Regions from separate parts of the Streptomyces zhihengii genome, predicted to be linked through region 2. Evidence: predicted binding sites of a transcription regulator. Region 2 holds the regulator's gene; the other holds the start of a gene.
The links. Region 2 encodes HspR, which represses chaperone genes until heat shock. Its sites were predicted from a motif close to TTGAGNNNNNNNNNCTCAA; they were not measured.
Positions count from the first base shown of each region.

Region 1 (8,966 bases), 1.1 Mb from region 2:
GGCGGGCGTGCGTGGAGGTGCTGCGCAAGGAAGGGGCCCGGTCGCTGATCGACCGGGTGCGGGCACTGGAGGCCGCGGACGCCGGGCAGCGCCCCGGGGCCCCGCGGCGCTTCAAGCTCCACGACGACGCGTCCGCGGTGTTCGCGGAGCTGTGACGCCGGGCCGGGGCCCCGGCCCGGCACCCGCCGCTCGCGCCGGGGGCCGTCAGCTCTCGGCGCTCGTGTTGAGCTGGTGGAGCAGCCGGGCCAGCTCCGCGACCTCGCCGCGGTCCCAGCCGGCGAGCTTGCTCATGTAGCGGTCCCGGCGCGCGTCGCGCACATGGCGGAACCGGGCCACCCCTTCGCCGGTGAGCCGTACGAGGGACGCCCGGCCGTCCGCCGGGTCCGGCTCACGGGTGACGAGGCCGACCTCCTCCAGCGCGCGCAGCTGCCGGCTCATGGTCGCCTTGCCGACCCCGAAGTAGCCGGCGAGCTCGGTGCCGCGCTGCGCCCCGGCCTCCTCCAGGCGGACCAGCAGCCCGTAGGCGGCGGGCTCCAGATCGGGGTGGACCTCCCGGGCCATCTCTCCGGACGAGGCCCGCGCCCGCCGCAGGAAAACCGCCAACTCGCGTTCGAGCGCGAGGAATTCGCGGTCCATACCACTTCCCCCCTTGAGTCCGGCTTCACTCGCCGTACCACTTTCGTGCACGTCAGCACCCATCGCGCGCTTTCCCGGTTCTGAAAGTTTCCTCCGCGGGCGGTCATCGCCGCAGTTGGGCAAGTATTTCGCAGGCATAGACCAACGACGGAACCCGGGTACTCTTCCTCCGCGAGGTCTACGTGCGTAGAGTTTTTGCTGGCATGTCCACACCACATGGTCCGCCACGACATGTCGACACGTCGTCAGATCCCCCCCACCGAGGTCTTCGGAGGCACGCTATGCCCGTGCACAGATCCGGAAAGACCGGTCGTACGCGTCTCGCGGCGGCCGGCACTCTCGTCGCAGTCATCTCCCTCCTCCTCACCGCCCCGGGGGCCGCCGCCGACCCGAAGCCGGAACGCGGCTCGGCCCACATGGGCATGGGCGTCGTCGCCCACGACGGCCAGGGCGGCACCCCCCGCGACACCCGCGCGGTCCAGACCGAAGGCGTCGACGTCTCCAGCCACCAGGGGAACGTCGACTGGTCCGGCCTGTGGAACAGCGGCGTCAAGTGGGCCTACGTCAAGGCCACCGAAGGCACGTACTACAAGAACACGTACTTCACCCAGCAGTACAACGGCTCCTACAACGTCGGCATGATCCGGGGCACGTACCACTTCGCGACCCCGGACACGACGACCGGCGCGGCCCAGGCGGACTACTTCGTCAACAACGGCGGCGGCTGGTCCAAGGACGGCAGGACGCTCCCCGGCGCGCTCGACATCGAGTGGAACCCGTACGGCGCCGCCTGCTACGGCAAGTCGCAGTCCGCGATGGTCACCTGGATCCGCGACTTCCTGAACCGCTACAAGGCCCGCACCGGCCGGGACGCCGTGATCTACACGGCGACGAGCTGGTGGACCCAGTGCACCGGCAACTACGCCGGTTTCGGCGCCACCAACCCGCTGTGGGTGGCCCGCTACAACACCACGCCCGGCACCCTGCCGGCCGGCTGGCCCTACTACACGATGTGGCAGTACACGTCGTCGGGACCGATCGTCGGCGACCACAACAAGTTCAACGGCGCCTACGACCGCGTCGTGGCGCTCGCCAACGGCTGAGCCGGCGCGCACCGCTTCCCCCGGGCCCGCCCCGCGCCGCCGGTCGTCACGACCAGTGCGCGGGGCGGGTCAGCCCGTCCGGGATCAGCGTCGCCCCGTCGCCGCGCGCGGCGTTGAGCTGCGGCTGGGTGAGGAAGAACGCGCCGGTCAGATCCGCGCCCGCCAGCCGGGCGTCCCGCAGGTCGGCCCCGATCAGATCGGTGAGCCGCAGATCGGCGCCCGTCAGGTCGGCGGCGATCAGACAGGCGCCGCGCAGGCTCACCCCGCGCAGATCCGCTCCCCGCAGCCGCGCGCCCATCAGGTCCGCTCCCCTGCGGTCCTTCTTCTTGCGCCGGACCTCCGCGCGCACCACGTCGCTGGTGCGCAGCAGCAGGGTGTTCACCTCCGCGCGGCGGGCGGCGACGTCCAGTTCCAGCAGGGCGGCGGGAGCGAGCCCGGTCAGCTCGCCGACCGAGGCGCGCAGCGCGCGCAGACCGGGGCGCAGCCCGGCGGCGGCCGGCAGGGCCAGCGCCTCGTCCAGGTACCGCAGCAGTTCGTGGAGCTGCCGGACGACGGGGAAGACGGCGAACATCTCCGCCGCCGTGTCCGGCGCCGTGCGCCAGTCGGTGCCGCCGTAGGTGATCTGCGAGACCTGCTGGCCGGCCCCGAAGCAGTCGTAGACGGTGCAGCCCTGGTAGCCGACGTCGCGCAGCCGGTCGTGGATGCCGCACCGGAAGTCGGTGCGGAGGTTGGCGCACGGCGTGCCGGCCGCCTTGTCGGTGGCGAAGTCGGCGGAGGCGGCGAAGGGCAGGGCGACGCAGCAGAGCCCGAAGCAGTTCGAGCAGTCGGCTCGCAGGGTGTCCATCCGTCCATTGTGCGGGGAGCCGTGCGGGGAGCCGTGCGGGGAGCCGTGCGGGAAGCGATCACCCCGCCGGTCCCCACCGTCCGGCGCACGCCGAGGCCCGGCCGCGGACGGGTCGTCCGCGGCCGGGCCCCGTGGCGTTCCCCGGCGGCCGCCCGTCAGGCGGCGGCCGTGACCAGCGCCCCGGCCGGCGAGAGCGCGAGCTCCAGCACCTGCCGCACATCGGTGACGGGGTGCACGTCCAGCGTGTCGAGGATCTCCGCCGGGACGTCGTCCAGGTCGGCCTCGTTCCGCTTCGGGATGATCACGGTGGTGATGCCCGCCCGGTGGGCGGCCAGCAGCTTCTGCTTGACGCCGCCGATGGGCAGCACCCGCCCCGTCAGCGACACCTCGCCGGTCATCGCCACGTCCGTGCGCACCTGGCGTCCGGAGAGCAGCGAGGCGAGGGCCGTGGTCATCGTGACACCGGCGCTCGGGCCGTCCTTGGGCACCGCGCCCGCCGGGAAGTGGATGTGCACGCCCCGGTCCTTGAGGTCGGCGACCGGGAGCTCCAGCTCCGCGCCGTGCGAGCGCAGGAAGCTGAGCGCGATCTGCGCCGACTCCTTCATCACGTCGCCGAGCTGGCCGGTCAGGGTCAGTCCGGCCGCGCCCGTCTCCGGGTCGGCCAGTGACGCCTCCACGAAGAGGACGTCCCCGCCGGCGCCGGTGACGGCGAGCCCGGTGGCCACGCCCGGCACCGCGGTGCGGCGCTCGGACGGGTCCTGGGCGGACTCCGGCACATGGTGCGGCCGGCCGATCAGCGCCCGCAGATCGCCGTCGGTGACGGTGAACGGCAGCTCCCGGTCGCCCAGCTCGTGCTGCGCCGCGATCTTGCGGAGCAGCCGGGCGACGGAGCGCTCCAGGTTCCGGACGCCGGCCTCGCGGGTGTACTCGCCGGCGAGCCGGCGCAGGGCCGAGTCGTCGAGGGTCACCTCGCCGGGCTCGATGCCCGCGCGCTCCAGCTGCCGCGGCAGCAGGTGGTCCCGGGCGATGACGACCTTCTCGTCCTCCGTGTAGCCGTCGAGCCTGACCAGTTCCATCCGGTCGAGCAGGGCCTCGGGGATCGATTCCAGGACGTTGGCGGTGGCGAGGAACACCACGTCGCTGAGGTCGAGTTCGACCTCCAGGTAGTGGTCGCGGAAGGTGTGGTTCTGGGCCGGGTCGAGGACTTCGAGCAGGGCCGCGGCGGGGTCGCCGCGGAAGTCGGAGCCGACCTTGTCGATCTCGTCGAGCAGGACGACCGGGTTCATGGAGCCGGCCTCCTTGATCGCCCGCACGATGCGGCCGGGCAGGGCGCCGACGTAGGTGCGCCGGTGGCCGCGGATCTCCGCCTCGTCGCGCACGCCGCCGAGGGCGACGCGGACGAAGGTGCGGCCCATCGCGTGCGCGACGGACTCGCCGAGGCTGGTCTTGCCGACGCCGGGCGGACCGACCAGCGCGAGCACGGCGCCGCCCCTGCGGCCGCCGACCACGCCCAGACCCCGGTCGGCGCGCCGCTTGCGCACCGCCAGGTACTCGGTGATCCGTTCCTTCACGTCGGCCAGGCCGGCGTGCTCGGCGTCGAGCAGGGCCTTGGCGCCCTGGATGTCGTAGGCGTCCTCCGTGCGCTCGTTCCACGGCAGTTCGAGGACGGTGTCCAGCCAGGTGCGGATCCAGGAGCCCTCGGGCGACTGGTCGCTGGCGCGTTCCAGCTTCTCGACCTCCTTGAGGGCCGCCTCGCGGACCTTCTGGGGGAGGTCGGCGGCCTCGACGCGGGCCCGGTAGTCGTCGGACTCGTCGCCCTCCGCCTCGCCGTTGAGCTCGCGCAGTTCCTTGCGGACGGCGTCGAGCTGGCGGCGCAGCAGGAACTCGCGCTGCTGCTTGTCCACGCCTTCCTGGACGTCCTTGGCGATGGTCTCGGCGACGTCCTGCTCGGCGAGGTGCTCGCGGAGCTGGCCGATGGCGAGCCGCAGCCGGGCGACCGGGTCGGAGGTCTCCAGCAGTTCGATCTTCTGCGCGGTGGTGAGGAACGGCGAGTAGCCGGAGTTGTCCGCGAGCTGGGCGACGTCGTCGATCTGCTGGACCCGGTCCACGACCTGCCAGGCGCCGCGCTTCTTCAGCCAGGCGGTGGCGAGGGCCTTGTACTCGGTGACCAGTTCCAGGACGGCGCCGGGGGCGCCGGTGACGGCCTCCTCGACCGCGGTCCCCTCGACCCAGAGCGCCCCGCCGGGCCCGGTGGTCCCGGCCCCGATGCGCACCCGCCCGACGCCGCGGATCAGCGCGCCGGGGTCGCCGTCGGACAGCCGGCCGACCTGCTCGACGGTGCCGAGCACGCCGGTCGCCGCGTAGGTGCCGTCGACCCGGGGAACGAGCAGCACCTCCGGCTTGTTGCCCGAGGGACGGTCCGCGGCCTGTGCGGCCTCGACCGCGGCCCGCACCTCGGTGTCGGACAGGTCGAGCGGCACGACCATGCCCGGCAGCACCACTTCGTCGTCGAGCGGCAGCACGGGCAGGGTGAGCGGCGAACGGACCGTGAAGTCCTCGGCATCGGCAGCCATGATCTCCCCTAACGCAGTCAAGTTGAGCTGTATGGACTCAATGCATGTGAGCCCGGAGATGTTCCCCCGGCCGCGTTCGCTCTGAGCGATCACCCCGCACACGCCGCCCGGCCGGGACGTGGCCCGCGTCACATCGACGCCCCGCAGCCCATCCGCTGTAATAGCCACTGACGCATTGAGTCCATTACATGCACTGACACGGGGAGCACCGATGTCCTTCGAGTCCACCACCGCCGCCGTCGACGCCTGGGTACGCGGCTGGGTCGTCTCCCGCGGAGCCGCCGACCCGGTGGCCACCCCCTGGGGGTTCACGGTCGACGTCGGCCAGGTCCGGCACGCCACCCGGCACGTGCTGACGGCCGGCGACGAGGCGACCGTGCGCGCGGTCGCCGCCCGGGTCGCGGCCCCGACCGTGTGGCTGAAGGTCTTCGCCGAGCCCGCCGACGTCGTCCGGTGGGCCGGGCCCGACTGGCAGGTCGACGAACCGGGCTGGCTGATGTGGACCGCCCTGCGCCCCGCGCCCGCCCCGGCCGTCCCCGCCGGACTCACCCTGCGGACCTGGAGTCGCGGGGGCGTGGTGCGCGTCCTGGTGACCGCCGCCGACGGCTCGTTCGCGGCCCGCGGCCAGGTCGCCGCGACCGGCGCGACCGCCGTCGTCGACCAGATCGAGACCGCTCCGCACCACCGGCGCAAGGGCCTCGGCCGCCTGGTGATGCACACCCTCCAGCAGGCCGCGCTCGACCAGGGCGCCGGCATCGCGGTCCTCGGCGCCTCCCCCGACGGCCGTGCGCTGTACGAGTCCCTGGGCTGGCACGTCCAGGCCCCGCTGGTCAGCCTCTTCCACACCGTCGGCCACTGACCGGCGCGGCACGCACCCCGCCGCCCGGATCGCGCGTAGGACGGCCCCCCGCGGGAAGTGGTTTGAACGCACCGCCCGTTTCCCGTGAGGATGGAGCAGATCCCTGTCGTCACCTGCCAGCCGCCCGGAGGTCACCGTCATGCCGTTCCCCGCGTCCGTCCCCCCGGAGCCCCTCGTCCTGGACCGGCGCGAGGGTCCGTACGGGGAGGTGGTGCTGCGCAGGCGGGAGACCGGCGAGGGGCCGGTGCACGAGATCATCGCCAACGGCTGCTTCCTGATGGACACCTCCGACGGGCGCTCCGAACGGCGGCTGATCGACGCCGCCTTCGAGGCGCTGGAGACGGGGAACGTCGCACCGAGCCTGCTCATCGGCGGGCTGGGGGTCGGGTTCTCGCTGGCGCACGCGGCCGAGGGCGAGCAGTGGCGGCACATCGTGGTGGTCGAGCGCGAGGAGGCGATCATCGAGTGGCACCGCGCGGGGCCGCTCGCGGCGATCTCCGGCACGGCGCTCGGTGATCCACGGAGCGTGATCCTCCACACCGACCTGGTGGAGCACCTGCGCATCACCGAGGACCGGTTCGACGCCCTGTGCCTGGACATCGACAACGGGCCCGACTGGACGGTCACCGAAGACAACGGCGAGCTGTACTCACCTGCCGGACTGGCCTCCTGCGCACGGGTGCTGAAGCCCGGCGGGGTGCTCGCCGTCTGGTCGGCGCAGCCGTCGTCCGCCTTCGAGGAAGCGATGCGGAATGCCGGATTCACCGGGGTAAGAACCGAAGAGATCCGCCTTGCCCGGGGCGTACCGGACGTGGTGCACCTCGGAGTTCGCCCTGCGTAGCCGCGACCCCGCCGATGCCCTTACGCTGCTGGGACACAAACGGGCCCGGCAGCGGTCCGTAACCATGTGCAGCACGCAGTGAACAGGTAACAGGGGCGGGGCGATGGAGCAGACACACACCACGCACAACGGCGTCGCGGCCACGCCAGGAGCCCAGCGCCGGGTGCTCGTCGTCGAGGACGACGCCACGATCGTCGATGCCATCGCGGCACGCCTGCGGGCCGAGGGCTTCCTGGTCCAGACGGCGCTCGACGGCCCCGCCGCAGTCGACGCCGCCGAGGCGTGGCAGCCCGATCTGATGGTGCTCGACGTCATGCTGCCCGGCTTCGACGGCCTGGAGGTCTGCCGCCGGGTGCAGGCCCAGCGCCCCGTACCGGTGCTGATGCTCACCGCGCGTGACGACGAGACGGACATGCTGGTCGGACTGGGCGTCGGCGCCGACGACTACATGACCAAGCCGTTCTCGATGCGCGAGCTCGCCGCCCGGGTGCACGTCCTGCTGCGCCGTGTCGAGCGCGCCGCCCTCGCCGCCGTCACCCCGCGCAGCGGCATCCTGCGCCTGGGCGAGCTGGAGATCGACCACGCACAGCGCCGGGTGCGGGTGCGGGCCGAGGACGTCCACCTGACGCCGACCGAGTTCGACCTGCTGGTGTGCCTGGCCAACACCCCGCGCGCCGTCCTCTCCCGCGAGCAGCTGCTCGCGGAGGTCTGGGACTGGGCCGACGCCTCCGGCACCCGGACCGTCGACAGCCACATCAAGGCGCTGCGCCGGAAGATCGGCGCGGAGCGGATCCGCACCGTCCACGGTGTGGGCTACGCCCTGGAGACGCCGGCGCCATGAGCGGGCGGCCGCGCGGCGGGCTGCGCAGGCGGCTGGGCACCCGATCCCTCACGATCTCGATCAAGACCAAGCTGAGCACGCTGGTCGTCGTCTCGGTCCTGATCACCACCGGTCTGATGCTGATGGCGTTCCACAGCAAGACCGAGGTGCGGTTCATCACCATCTTCACGATGATCGCCACGCTGCTGATCACCCAGTTCGTGGCGCACGGCCTGACCGCGCCGCTGGACGAGATGACCAAGGTCGCCCGGGGCATATCGCACGGCGACTACACCCGCCGGGTGCGCGGCGCCGACCGGCGCGACGAGCTGGGCGACCTCGCGTCGACCATCAACCGCATGGCCGACGACCTGGAGGCGGTGGACCGCAACCGCAAGGAGCTGGTCGCCAACGTCTCGCACGAGCTGCGCACGCCGATCGCCGCGCTGCGCGCCGTGCTGGAGAACGTGGTCGACGGGGTGTCCGCGGCCGATCCGGAGACCATGCGCACCGCGCTGAAGCAGACGGAGCGCCTGGGCCGGCTGGTGGAGACACTGCTGGACCTCTCCCGGCTGGACAACGGGGTGCTGCCGCTGCGGGCCCGCAGGTTCGAGGTGTGGCCGTACCTGTCGGGGGTGCTGAAGGAGGCCAACCTGGCGTCCTCGCAGCGCGGGCTCGCCTCCGGCTCGGGCCACCACACGCGCACGGACGTGCATCTGCACCTGGACGTCTCGCCCCCGGAGCTGACCGCGCACGCGGACGCCGAGCGGCTGCACCAGGTAGTGGCGAATCTCATCGACAACGCGGTGAAGCACTCGCCGCCGCACGGCCGGGTCACGGTCCGCGCCCGGCGGGGCTTCGGCCGGGAGTCGCTGGACCTCGAAGTGCTGGACGAGGGGCCGGGCATCCCGGAGCAGGAACGGCACCGGGTCTTCGAGCGGTTCAACCGGGGCCAGGTCGCCGCGCCGCACGGGCCGGGCAGCGACGGCGGCACGGGGCTCGGGCTGGCGATCGCGCGCTGGGCGGTGGATCTGCACGGCGGTCGCATCGGAGTGGCCGAATCCGCACGCGGATGCCGGATACGGGTCACCCTTCCGGGAGAACCCGCACCAAGAGGTTGACGTAGGGTTCGAACCGGAGCGCGTCGTTCTGCGTGGATAGAGGCAGAGCGGGCAGAAGGCTGCAGGCCACACGGGTGCAGCCGTGAAGCGGCGATCCCGCACAGAGGCGAAACTGGACTAGTTTCCCGCCATTCACAAGCCTGAAACCCGCCTTTCGGTGTGACTTGCG
Region 1 is NZ_JAFEJA010000001.1:2,890,932-2,899,897, forward strand. It holds gene JE024_RS11770 (protein phosphatase 2C domain-containing protein) at 1-155, shown strand, start outside; gene JE024_RS11775 (MarR family winged helix-turn-helix transcriptional regulator) at 205-636, opposite strand; gene JE024_RS11780 (lysozyme) at 918-1,739, shown strand; gene JE024_RS11785 (pentapeptide repeat-containing protein) at 1,786-2,583, opposite strand; gene lon (endopeptidase La) at 2,739-5,156, opposite strand; gene JE024_RS11795 (GNAT family N-acetyltransferase) at 5,368-6,015, shown strand; gene JE024_RS11800 (spermidine synthase family protein) at 6,155-6,856, shown strand; gene JE024_RS11805 (response regulator transcription factor) at 6,960-7,697, shown strand; gene JE024_RS11810 (HAMP domain-containing sensor histidine kinase) at 7,694-8,797, shown strand.
Region 1: the regulator HspR is predicted to act here: its motif matches at 5,179-5,197, upstream of lon (endopeptidase La).

Region 2 (8,966 bases):
CCGAGCTGCTGGAACAGCGGCTCGTTGCCGAGGCGGCGGGGCGAGTCACCGGTGCACTTCTCGTCGCCGCCCATGATCGCGAACTTGACGCCCGCGATGTGCAGCAGCTCGGCGAAGGCCTTGGTGGTCTTCTTGGCCCGGTCCTCCAGCGCGCCGGCGCAGCCGACCCAGTAGAGGTAGTCGACCTCGCCGAGGTCCTCGACGTCCTTGCCGACGATCGGGACCTCGAAGTCGACCTCCTTGGTCCACTCGACACGCTGCTTCTTGGCGAGACCCCAGGGGTTGCCCTTCTTCTCCAGGTTCTTGAGCATCGTGCCCGCCTCGGACGGGAACGCGGACTCGATCATCACCTGGTAGCGGCGCATGTCGACGATGTGGTCGATGTGCTCGATGTCGACCGGGCACTGCTCGACACAGGCGCCGCAGGTGGTGCAGGACCACAGGACGTCCGGGTCGATGACGCCGTTCTCCTCGAGGGTGCCGATCAGCGGCCGTTCGGCCTCGGCGAGCGCCGCCGCGGGCACGTCCTTCAGCTGCTCCTCGGAGGCCTTCTCCTCGCCCTCCATGGACTTGCCGCCGCCGGCCAGCAGGTACGGGGCCTTGGCGTGCGCGTGGTCGCGCAGCGACATGATCAGGAGCTTCGGCGAGAGCGGCTTGCCGGTGTTCCAGGCGGGGCACTGCGACTGGCAGCGGCCGCACTCGGTGCAGGTGGAGAAGTCGAGGATGCCCTTCCAGGAGAACTGCTCGACCTGGGAGACGCCGTAGACGTCGTCCTCGCCCGGGTCCTCGAAGTCGATCTCCTTGCCGCCCGTGGTCATCGGCTGGAGCGCGCCGAGGGCGGTCTCGCCGGTGGCGTTGCGCTTGAACCAGATGTTCGGGAAGCCGAGGAAGCGGTGCCAGGCCACACCCATGTTGGTGTTGAGCGAGACGGTGATCATCCAGATCAGCGAGGTGCCGATCTTGATCATCGCGGTGAAGTAGACCAGCGTCTGGAGCGTGCCGAGCGACAGGCCCTTGAACGCGAGGACCAGCGGGTACGACGCGAAGTAGGCGGCCTCGTAGCCCTCCACGTGGTGGATCGCGCCCTCCAGGCCGCGCAGCACGTAGATCGCCAGGCCGATGGTGAGGATGACGTACTCGACGAAGTAGGCCTGCCAGGCCTTGGAGCCGGCGAAGCGGGACTTGCGCCCGGCGCGGGACGGCAGGTTGAGGAGCCGGATCGCCATCAGCACGAGGATGCCGAGGATCGTCATCACACCGATGAACTCGATGTACATCTCGAACGGCAGGAAGCCGCCGACGACCGGCAGGACCCAGTCGGCCTGGAAGAGCTGTCCGTACGCCTGCGCCAGCGTGGGCGGCAGCGTCAGGAAGCCGATCGCGACGAACCAGTGCGCGAAGCCCACGATGCCCCAGCGGTTCATCCGCGTGTGGCCGAGGAACTCCTTGACCAGGGTGACCGTGCGCGCCTTCGGGTCGTCGGTGCGGCTGCCCGCGGGGACGGGCTGGCCGAGCCGGACGAAGCGGTAGATCTGCGCGACGGCTCGGGCGATGAGGGCAACGCCGACCACGGTCAGGGTCAGCGACACAATGATCGCGGCGAGTTGCATGGGAGGCTCCTCGGGCCTGCGAGGGTGGGTGATCCGGCACTACTAAGCGGTAACTTATTCAGTCCATGCTGAGACTACCCACTTGTTCCGCCGCACTGTAGTTGGGCCGCCGGTGATCTGTGTCGCTCAGGCCACCCTGACCGGCACCGGGTGGACCGTGAGATCGCGCCGCCGTCCCCGGGCCGCCGCCGACGGGGTGCGCAGCAGGATCGCCAGATCGAGTCCCAGCCAGTGCTGTTCCACATAATGCAGGTCGAGCACGTCCATTTCCTCCCAGGGCAGCTCCGAGCGTCCGCCGACCTGCCACAGCCCGGTCACTCCGGGGCGGACGGCGAGCCGGGCGCGGGCGGTGCCGCCGCGTCCGGCCGGGGCCGCCAGCGGGCGCGGACCCACCAGGGACATCTCCCCGCGCACGACGTTGAGCAGTTGCGGCAGCAGCTCCAGGAAGTGGCGCCGCAGCAGGCGCCCCACCGGGGTGAGGGCCCCCTCGTGCGTGGTGCGGAACGTGAACACCGTGAACGCGCGGCCGTCCAGGCCGGCCCGCTCCGCGCGTCGCAGCACCGGCCCGGGGGAGCCGGCCGCGACGGCGGCCGCGGCCGCCGCCAGCAGCGGTGCCAGGGTGATCAGCAGGAGCGTGCCGACCGTCAGATCGACGGTTCGCTTGGCCGACATGTCCGCCGCCCTTCGTCGCCCATGAGGATTCGTGCCCGATTTCTGCTGCTATGACTGTTGCAGATGGGTAGGCGGGGGAGGGTGAGCCACGCGAAGAGGCGCACCGGGCGGAGGGTGCCTGTAAGGGCGGGATAAAAGTTGAGCGGCCCCGACTCATGTCTGTTGACTCGATCGATTCCGTCCTGCATCCTTGAGCCTGTTCCACTCAAGTCATCTGGAGGATCGAAATGGCACGTGCGGTCGGCATCGACCTGGGCACGACTAACTCCGTCGTCAGCGTTCTGGAGGGCGGCGAGCCCACCGTCATCACCAACGCCGAGGGTGCCAGGACCACGCCGTCCGTCGTCGCCTTCGCGAAGAACGGTGAGGTGCTGGTAGGCGAGGTCGCCAAGCGCCAGGCGGTCACCAACGTCGACAGGACCATCCGCTCCGTCAAGCGCCACATGGGCACGGACTGGAAGATCGAGCTCGACGGGAAGAACTTCAACCCGCAGCAGATGAGCGCCTTCATCCTGCAGAAGCTGAAGCGCGACGCCGAGGCGTACCTGGGCGAGAAGGTCACCGACGCGGTGATCACCGTCCCGGCGTACTTCAACGACTCGGAGCGCCAGGCCACCAAGGAGGCCGGTGAGATCGCGGGCCTCAACGTCCTGCGCATCGTCAACGAGCCCACCGCGGCCGCCCTGGCCTACGGCCTGGACAAGGACGACCAGACGATCCTCGTCTTCGACCTCGGTGGCGGCACCTTCGACGTCTCGCTGCTGGAGATCGGCGACGGCGTCGTCGAGGTGAAGGCCACCAACGGCGACAACCACCTCGGTGGTGACGACTGGGACCAGCGCGTCGTCGACTACCTGGTGAAGCAGTTCCACTCCGGCCACGGCGTGGACCTGTCCAAGGACAAGATGGCTCTCCAGCGTCTCCGCGAGGCCGCGGAGAAGGCGAAGATCGAGCTGTCGTCCTCCACGGAGACCTCGATCAACCTGCCGTACATCACGGCCTCCGCCGAGGGCCCGCTGCACCTGGACGAGAAGCTCACCCGCGCCCAGTTCCAGCAGCTCACCGCGGACCTGCTCGACCGCTGCAAGACCCCGTTCCACAACGTCATCAAGGACGCCGGCATCGCGCTGTCCGAGATCGACCACGTGGTCCTGGTCGGCGGCTCCACCCGTATGCCCGCCGTGGCCGAGCTCGTCAAGGAGCTCACCGGCGGCAAGGACGCCAACAAGGGCGTCAACCCGGACGAGGTCGTCGCCATCGGCGCCGCCCTCCAGGCCGGTGTCCTGAAGGGTGAGGTCAAGGACGTCCTGCTCCTCGACGTGACCCCGCTGTCCCTCGGCATCGAGACCAAGGGCGGCATCATGACCAAGCTCATCGAGCGCAACACCACGATCCCGACCAAGCGGTCCGAGATCTTCACGACGGCCGAGGACAACCAGCCGTCCGTGCAGATCCAGGTCTACCAGGGCGAGCGCGAGATCGCGGCGTACAACAAGAAGCTCGGGATGTTCGAGCTCACCGGCCTGCCGCCGGCCCCCCGCGGGGTCCCGCAGATCGAGGTCGCCTTCGACATCGACGCCAACGGCATCATGCACGTGACCGCGAAGGACCTGGGCACGGGCAAGGAGCAGAAGATGACCGTCACCGGCGGCTCCTCGCTGCCGAAGGACGAGGTCGACCGGATGCGCCAGGAGGCCGAGCAGTACGCGGACGAGGACCACCGCCGCCGCGAGGCCGCCGAGTCCCGCAACCAGGGCGAGGGCCTCGTCTACCAGACGGAGAAGTTCCTCAAGGACAACGAGGACAAGGTCCCCGGCGACGTCAAGACCGAGGTCGAGACCGCTCTCGCCGAGCTGAAGGAGAAGCTCAAGGGCGAGGACAGCGCCGAGATCCGCACCGCGACCGAGAAGGTCGCCGCGGTCAGCCAGAAGCTCGGCCAGGCGCTCTACGCCAACGCCGCCCCCGAGGGCGCGGCGGCCGGCGCGGCCGGTGGCGAGCAGCAGGCCAAGGCCGACGACGACGTCGTCGACGCGGAGATCGTGGACGACGAGAAGGACACGAAGGGCGGTGCCGCGTGACGGAGGAGACTCCGGGGTTCGACGAGCACGAGGAGAACCCCGACGTCCCCTCCGGCGCGACACCTGACGACGCCGCCGAGTCCGCCGAGCCCTCCGAGAAGGAGGGCCCGGCGGCCCCGGCAGGGGACGCAGCCAAGACCGCAGGTCTGACCGCCCAGCTCGACCAGGTCCGCACCGCGCTCAGCGAGCGCACCGGGGACCTCCAGCGGCTCCAGGCCGAGTACCAGAACTACCGCCGCCGTGTGGAACGCGACAGGGTGACGGTCAAGGAGATCGCCACGGCGACGCTGCTGACCGAACTTCTGCCCGTGCTCGACGACATCGGCCGCGCGCGGGACCACGGGGAGCTGGTCGGCGGGTTCAAGTCCGTCGCCGAGTCCCTGGAGACCGCCGCGGCGAAGATGGGGCTCCAGCAGTTCGGCAAGGAGGGCGAGCCCTTCGACCCGACGATCCACGAGGCGCTGATGCACTCGTACGCTCCGGATGTCACCGAGACCACATGCGTCGCGGTGCTCCAGCCGGGGTACCGCATCGGCGAGCGCACGATCCGCCCCGCGCGGGTCGCCGTGGCCGAGCCCCAGCCGGGCGCGGCCCCGGCACCGAAGGAAGAGAAGCAGGCCGACGAGGAGAGCGGTGGCCCCGAAGCGGGCTGACGCGCGAAACGTCCGGGAGGAGGGACGCCGATGAGCACGAAGGACTTCGTCGAGAAGGACTACTACAAGGTTCTCGGCGTCCCCAAGGACGCCACCGAGGCCGAGATCAAGAAGGCGTACCGGAAGCTCGCCCGCGAGAACCACCCGGACGCCAACAAGGGCGACACCAAGGCCGAGGAGCGCTTCAAGGAGATCTCCGAGGCCAACGACATCCTGGGCGACCCCAAGCGGCGCAAGGAGTACGACGAGGCGCGCGCCCTCTTCGGCAACGGGGGCTTCCGGGCCCCCGGCGCCGGCGGCCCCGGCGGGAGCTTCAACTTCGACCTGGGCGACCTCTTCGGAGGCGCCCAGGGCCAGGGAGCACCCGGCGGCGCCGGCGGCTTCGGCGGCGGCCTCGGGGACGTCTTCGGCGGCCTGTTCAACCGGGGCGCCGGTCCGGGCACGCGGACGCAGCCGCGCCGCGGGCAGGACATCGAGTCCGAGGTGACGCTCAGCTTCACCGAGGCCGTCGACGGGGCCACGGTCCCGCTGCGGATGTCCAGCCAGGCGCCCTGCAAGGCGTGCGCGGGCACCGGCGACAAGAACGGCACCCCCCGGGTGTGCCCGACCTGCGTCGGCACCGGCCAGGTCTCGCGCGGCGGCAGCGGCTCGTTCTCGCTGACCGACCCGTGCGTGGACTGCAAGGGGCGCGGCCTGATCGCCGAGACCCCGTGCGAGGTGTGCAAGGGCAGCGGCCGGGCGCGCAGTTCGCGCACCATGCAGGTGCGCATCCCGCCGGGCGTCTCCGACGGGCAGCGCATCAGGCTGCGCGGCAAGGGCGCGCCGGGCGAGCGCGGCGGCCCGGCCGGCGACCTGTACGTGGTGGTGCACGTCGACAGCCACCCCGTGTTCGGCCGCAAGGACGACAACCTCACGGTCACCGTGCCCGTCACCTATGTGGAGGCGGCGCTCGGCGGCGAGGTCAAGGTCCCCACCCTCGGCGGTCCGCCGGTCACGCTCAAGCTGCCCGCGGGCACGCCCAACGGCCGCACCATGCGGGCCCGGGGCAAGGGAGCGGTCCGCAAGGACGGCACCCGTGGCGACCTGCTGGTCACGGTGGAGGTCACCGTGCCGAAGGAGCTGGACGACAAGGCGAAGGAAGCGCTGGAGGCCTACCGCGAAGCCACCGCGGCCGAGGACCCGCGGGCCGAGCTGTTCCAGGCCGCGAAGGGAGCTTGACATGGAGGGCCGTCCCGGACGAAGTCGCCACCCCTACGAACTGACCGACGAGTCACCGGTGTACGTGATCTCGGTGGCCGCACAGCTCTCGGGTCTGCATCCGCAGACCCTGCGGCAGTACGACCGCCTCGGTCTCGTCTCCCCCGACCGCACCGCGGGCCGGGGCCGGCGCTACTCGGCCCGCGACATCGAACTGCTGCGCACCGTCCAGCAGTTGTCGCAGGACGAGGGCATCAACCTCGCGGGCATCAAGCGCATCATCGAACTGGAGAACCAGGTCGCCGCGCTCCAGGCCCGGGTCGCCGAGCTGTCGGCGGCGGTCGAGGGCGCGGCGGCGGCGATGCAGCAGCGGGAGGCGCAGGTGCACGCCTCGTACCGGCGTGACCTGGTGCCCTACCAGGACGTGCAGCACACCAGCGCGCTGGTCGTGTGGCGGCCCCGACGGTCCGAGTAGCGGGCCGCGCAAGGCGTCGGAGGGGCCGGGGAGCGTGACGCTCCCCGGCCCCTTCGCCGTGCCCCGTCAGGCGCCGTGGGGCGCCCGCTCAGCGGTCGTCGTCGAGGATGCCGGACTGGGCGATGAGGTAGCCGAGCTGGGCCCTGCTGCCGCTGCCCAGGGTGGCGTTCAGCTTGGCGATGTGGGCGCGGCAGGTGCGGACGTTCATCCCGAGGCGGCGGGCGATGGAGTCGTCCACATGGCCTTCGACGAGCAGCTTGGCGATCGAGCGCTGGACGCTGGTGATGCCGTCCATCCCGGGGGCGTAGGAGAGCTGCTCCTCCCACGGGGTGGCGTGCAGCCAGAACTGCTCGAAGACGCCCACCAGATAGCGCACGAGCCCCTCGTGGCGCAGTTCGAGGGCGACCTGCCGGTCGCTCCGGGCGGGCACGAACGCCACTTTCCGGTCGATGATGATCAGCCGGTCGATGATCTCCTCGAGGGTGCGGACCTCGACGCCGTACGGGTTCACCCGCTCCACGTAGGCCAGGGTGGAGGGATGGTGCCGGGCGGTGTGCTGGTACAGCGTGCGCATCTTCACGCCGTTCTGGAGCAGCGGCTCCGCCCGGCGCAGGGCGTGTTCCAGTGTGTCCGGGCGGCGGCCGCTTCCTGGCTGTACCGTGAGAAGTTCCTCCGCACACTCGACAGTTGCCCGGTCGAGTGCTGTGTTGATGTGTGTCAGACCTTCGAGCACGGTGATGGCGTGGCGCGCGGACAGGTCCTGGGCTGTCAGGTTCATGAACGGTTCGAAGGTGCCGGCGATCGACATCGCGAGCTGCCGGCGCTCCTGGATCTCCCGTTCGATGGGGTGCATCAGCTGGTTGAGGGCGAGCGAGGGAGGCACGGGGCGCAGCCACTGAGGGTCGTCGGGGTCGGGGCGCAGCAGTACGAGGTCGAGCAGGCAGGGAGCCTCCAGGGCCTCCGCGCGGGAGAGCCGGCCGGTCCGCAGGGCCGTTGCGTAGAGGTTCTTCCCCGCTTCGCATAGTTCGGCAGCACTATGCCTATGTCCCGTTTCATGCTGGTTCGACGCCATGTGACACCCCCTCAGGGTCCTGAATTACAGGAACATGATGCCCGTGGTCGCTGGTGGAAGCATTCGGCGTGAGACATCGTCTTAGACGCGGGGGGAGGGTAATGAACAGAATGGGGTGGAGATCCTCCATGAACAGGACGGTTGGCATACTTTGCACGCTCGCTGCCGCGGTGGCCGCGTTCGGCGCCGCGGTGACCAACGGCGAGCCCTCGTGGGAGGTCAAGCCGGCTACCGCCGTGGCCAACGGTGAGCCCTCGTGGGAGTCCGAGCCCGCGGTGGTCAACGGTGAGCCCTCGTGGGAGGCCGAGCCCACGCACGTCGTGGTCGCCGGCGGAACCGAACTCTCCTGGGAGAGTGCTCCCGCCGACGCGGACGCCGACGCATGACCATCCCCCCGGACGACCGGGTCTTCCGGCGCGAGATGGCAACGGCCTACCGGTCCGGGTGGCATTTCATCGATCTCGTCACGGCCATCCCCCACCGTGGCGACTCGTTGATGGTCACCCTGTTCGGCGAGCCGATCGTCGTCGCCCGCGAAGAGGACGAGGACGTCCGCGCGTACCGGTGCCTGCGCCGGCCGCGAGGGGCCCCGCAGCCCGTTCGCTGTGCCATCCGGTACGGCATGATTTTTGTCAACCTCGACGCGCGTGACCATCAGCTCGTCGAGTCGGACACCACCGCCACCCCCCGCAGTGCCTGAGCGATTCCCCCGTCGTTTCAAATCGCTCAGGTGCTTCCCCCACACAGCGGCGCCATCGTGGACCTGAAACACGATGGCGCCGTTGTGCTGCCTGGATTCCGCCGCGGCCGCGGCCGCTCCGGGCCGCCGGCGCCTACGCCCGGCCCATGGCCCGCGTCAGCGCGATCTCGATGACCACCCGGTCCGGGTTGGGCCTCGGGTCGCGGCCGTAGCGCACCTTGTAGCGCGCCTCCGCGTCGGCCACCGACGCGGCGTCCGTACGGACGCTCGCCACGCCCTCCAGCGTCGCCCAGCGCCGCCCGTCCACCTGGCAGAGCGCCACCCGCGCCCCCTCGGGGCCCGCGGCGAGGACGTTGGCGGCCTTGCGGGTGTGCCGTCCGGTGATCACCCGGGCGATGCCGCTCTCCGGGTCGTAGGTCGCCCCGACCGCCACGACGTGCGGTGAGCCGTCCGGCCTGGGTGTCGTCAATGTGCAGATGTGCCTCTCGCGCCAGAAGCTGAGATAGGAC
Region 2 is NZ_JAFEJA010000001.1:3,995,411-4,004,376, reverse strand. It holds gene JE024_RS16740 ((Fe-S)-binding protein) at 1-1,610, opposite strand, end outside; gene JE024_RS16735 (sugar transferase) at 1,737-2,282, opposite strand; gene dnaK (molecular chaperone DnaK) at 2,510-4,360, shown strand; gene grpE (nucleotide exchange factor GrpE) at 4,357-5,013, shown strand; gene dnaJ (molecular chaperone DnaJ) at 5,044-6,231, shown strand; gene JE024_RS16715 (heat shock protein transcriptional repressor HspR) at 6,233-6,685, shown strand; gene JE024_RS16710 (helix-turn-helix domain-containing protein) at 6,774-7,757, opposite strand; gene JE024_RS16705 (hypothetical protein) at 7,886-8,143, shown strand; gene JE024_RS16700 (Rieske (2Fe-2S) protein) at 8,140-8,457, shown strand; gene JE024_RS16695 (pyridoxamine 5'-phosphate oxidase family protein) at 8,591-8,966, opposite strand, start outside.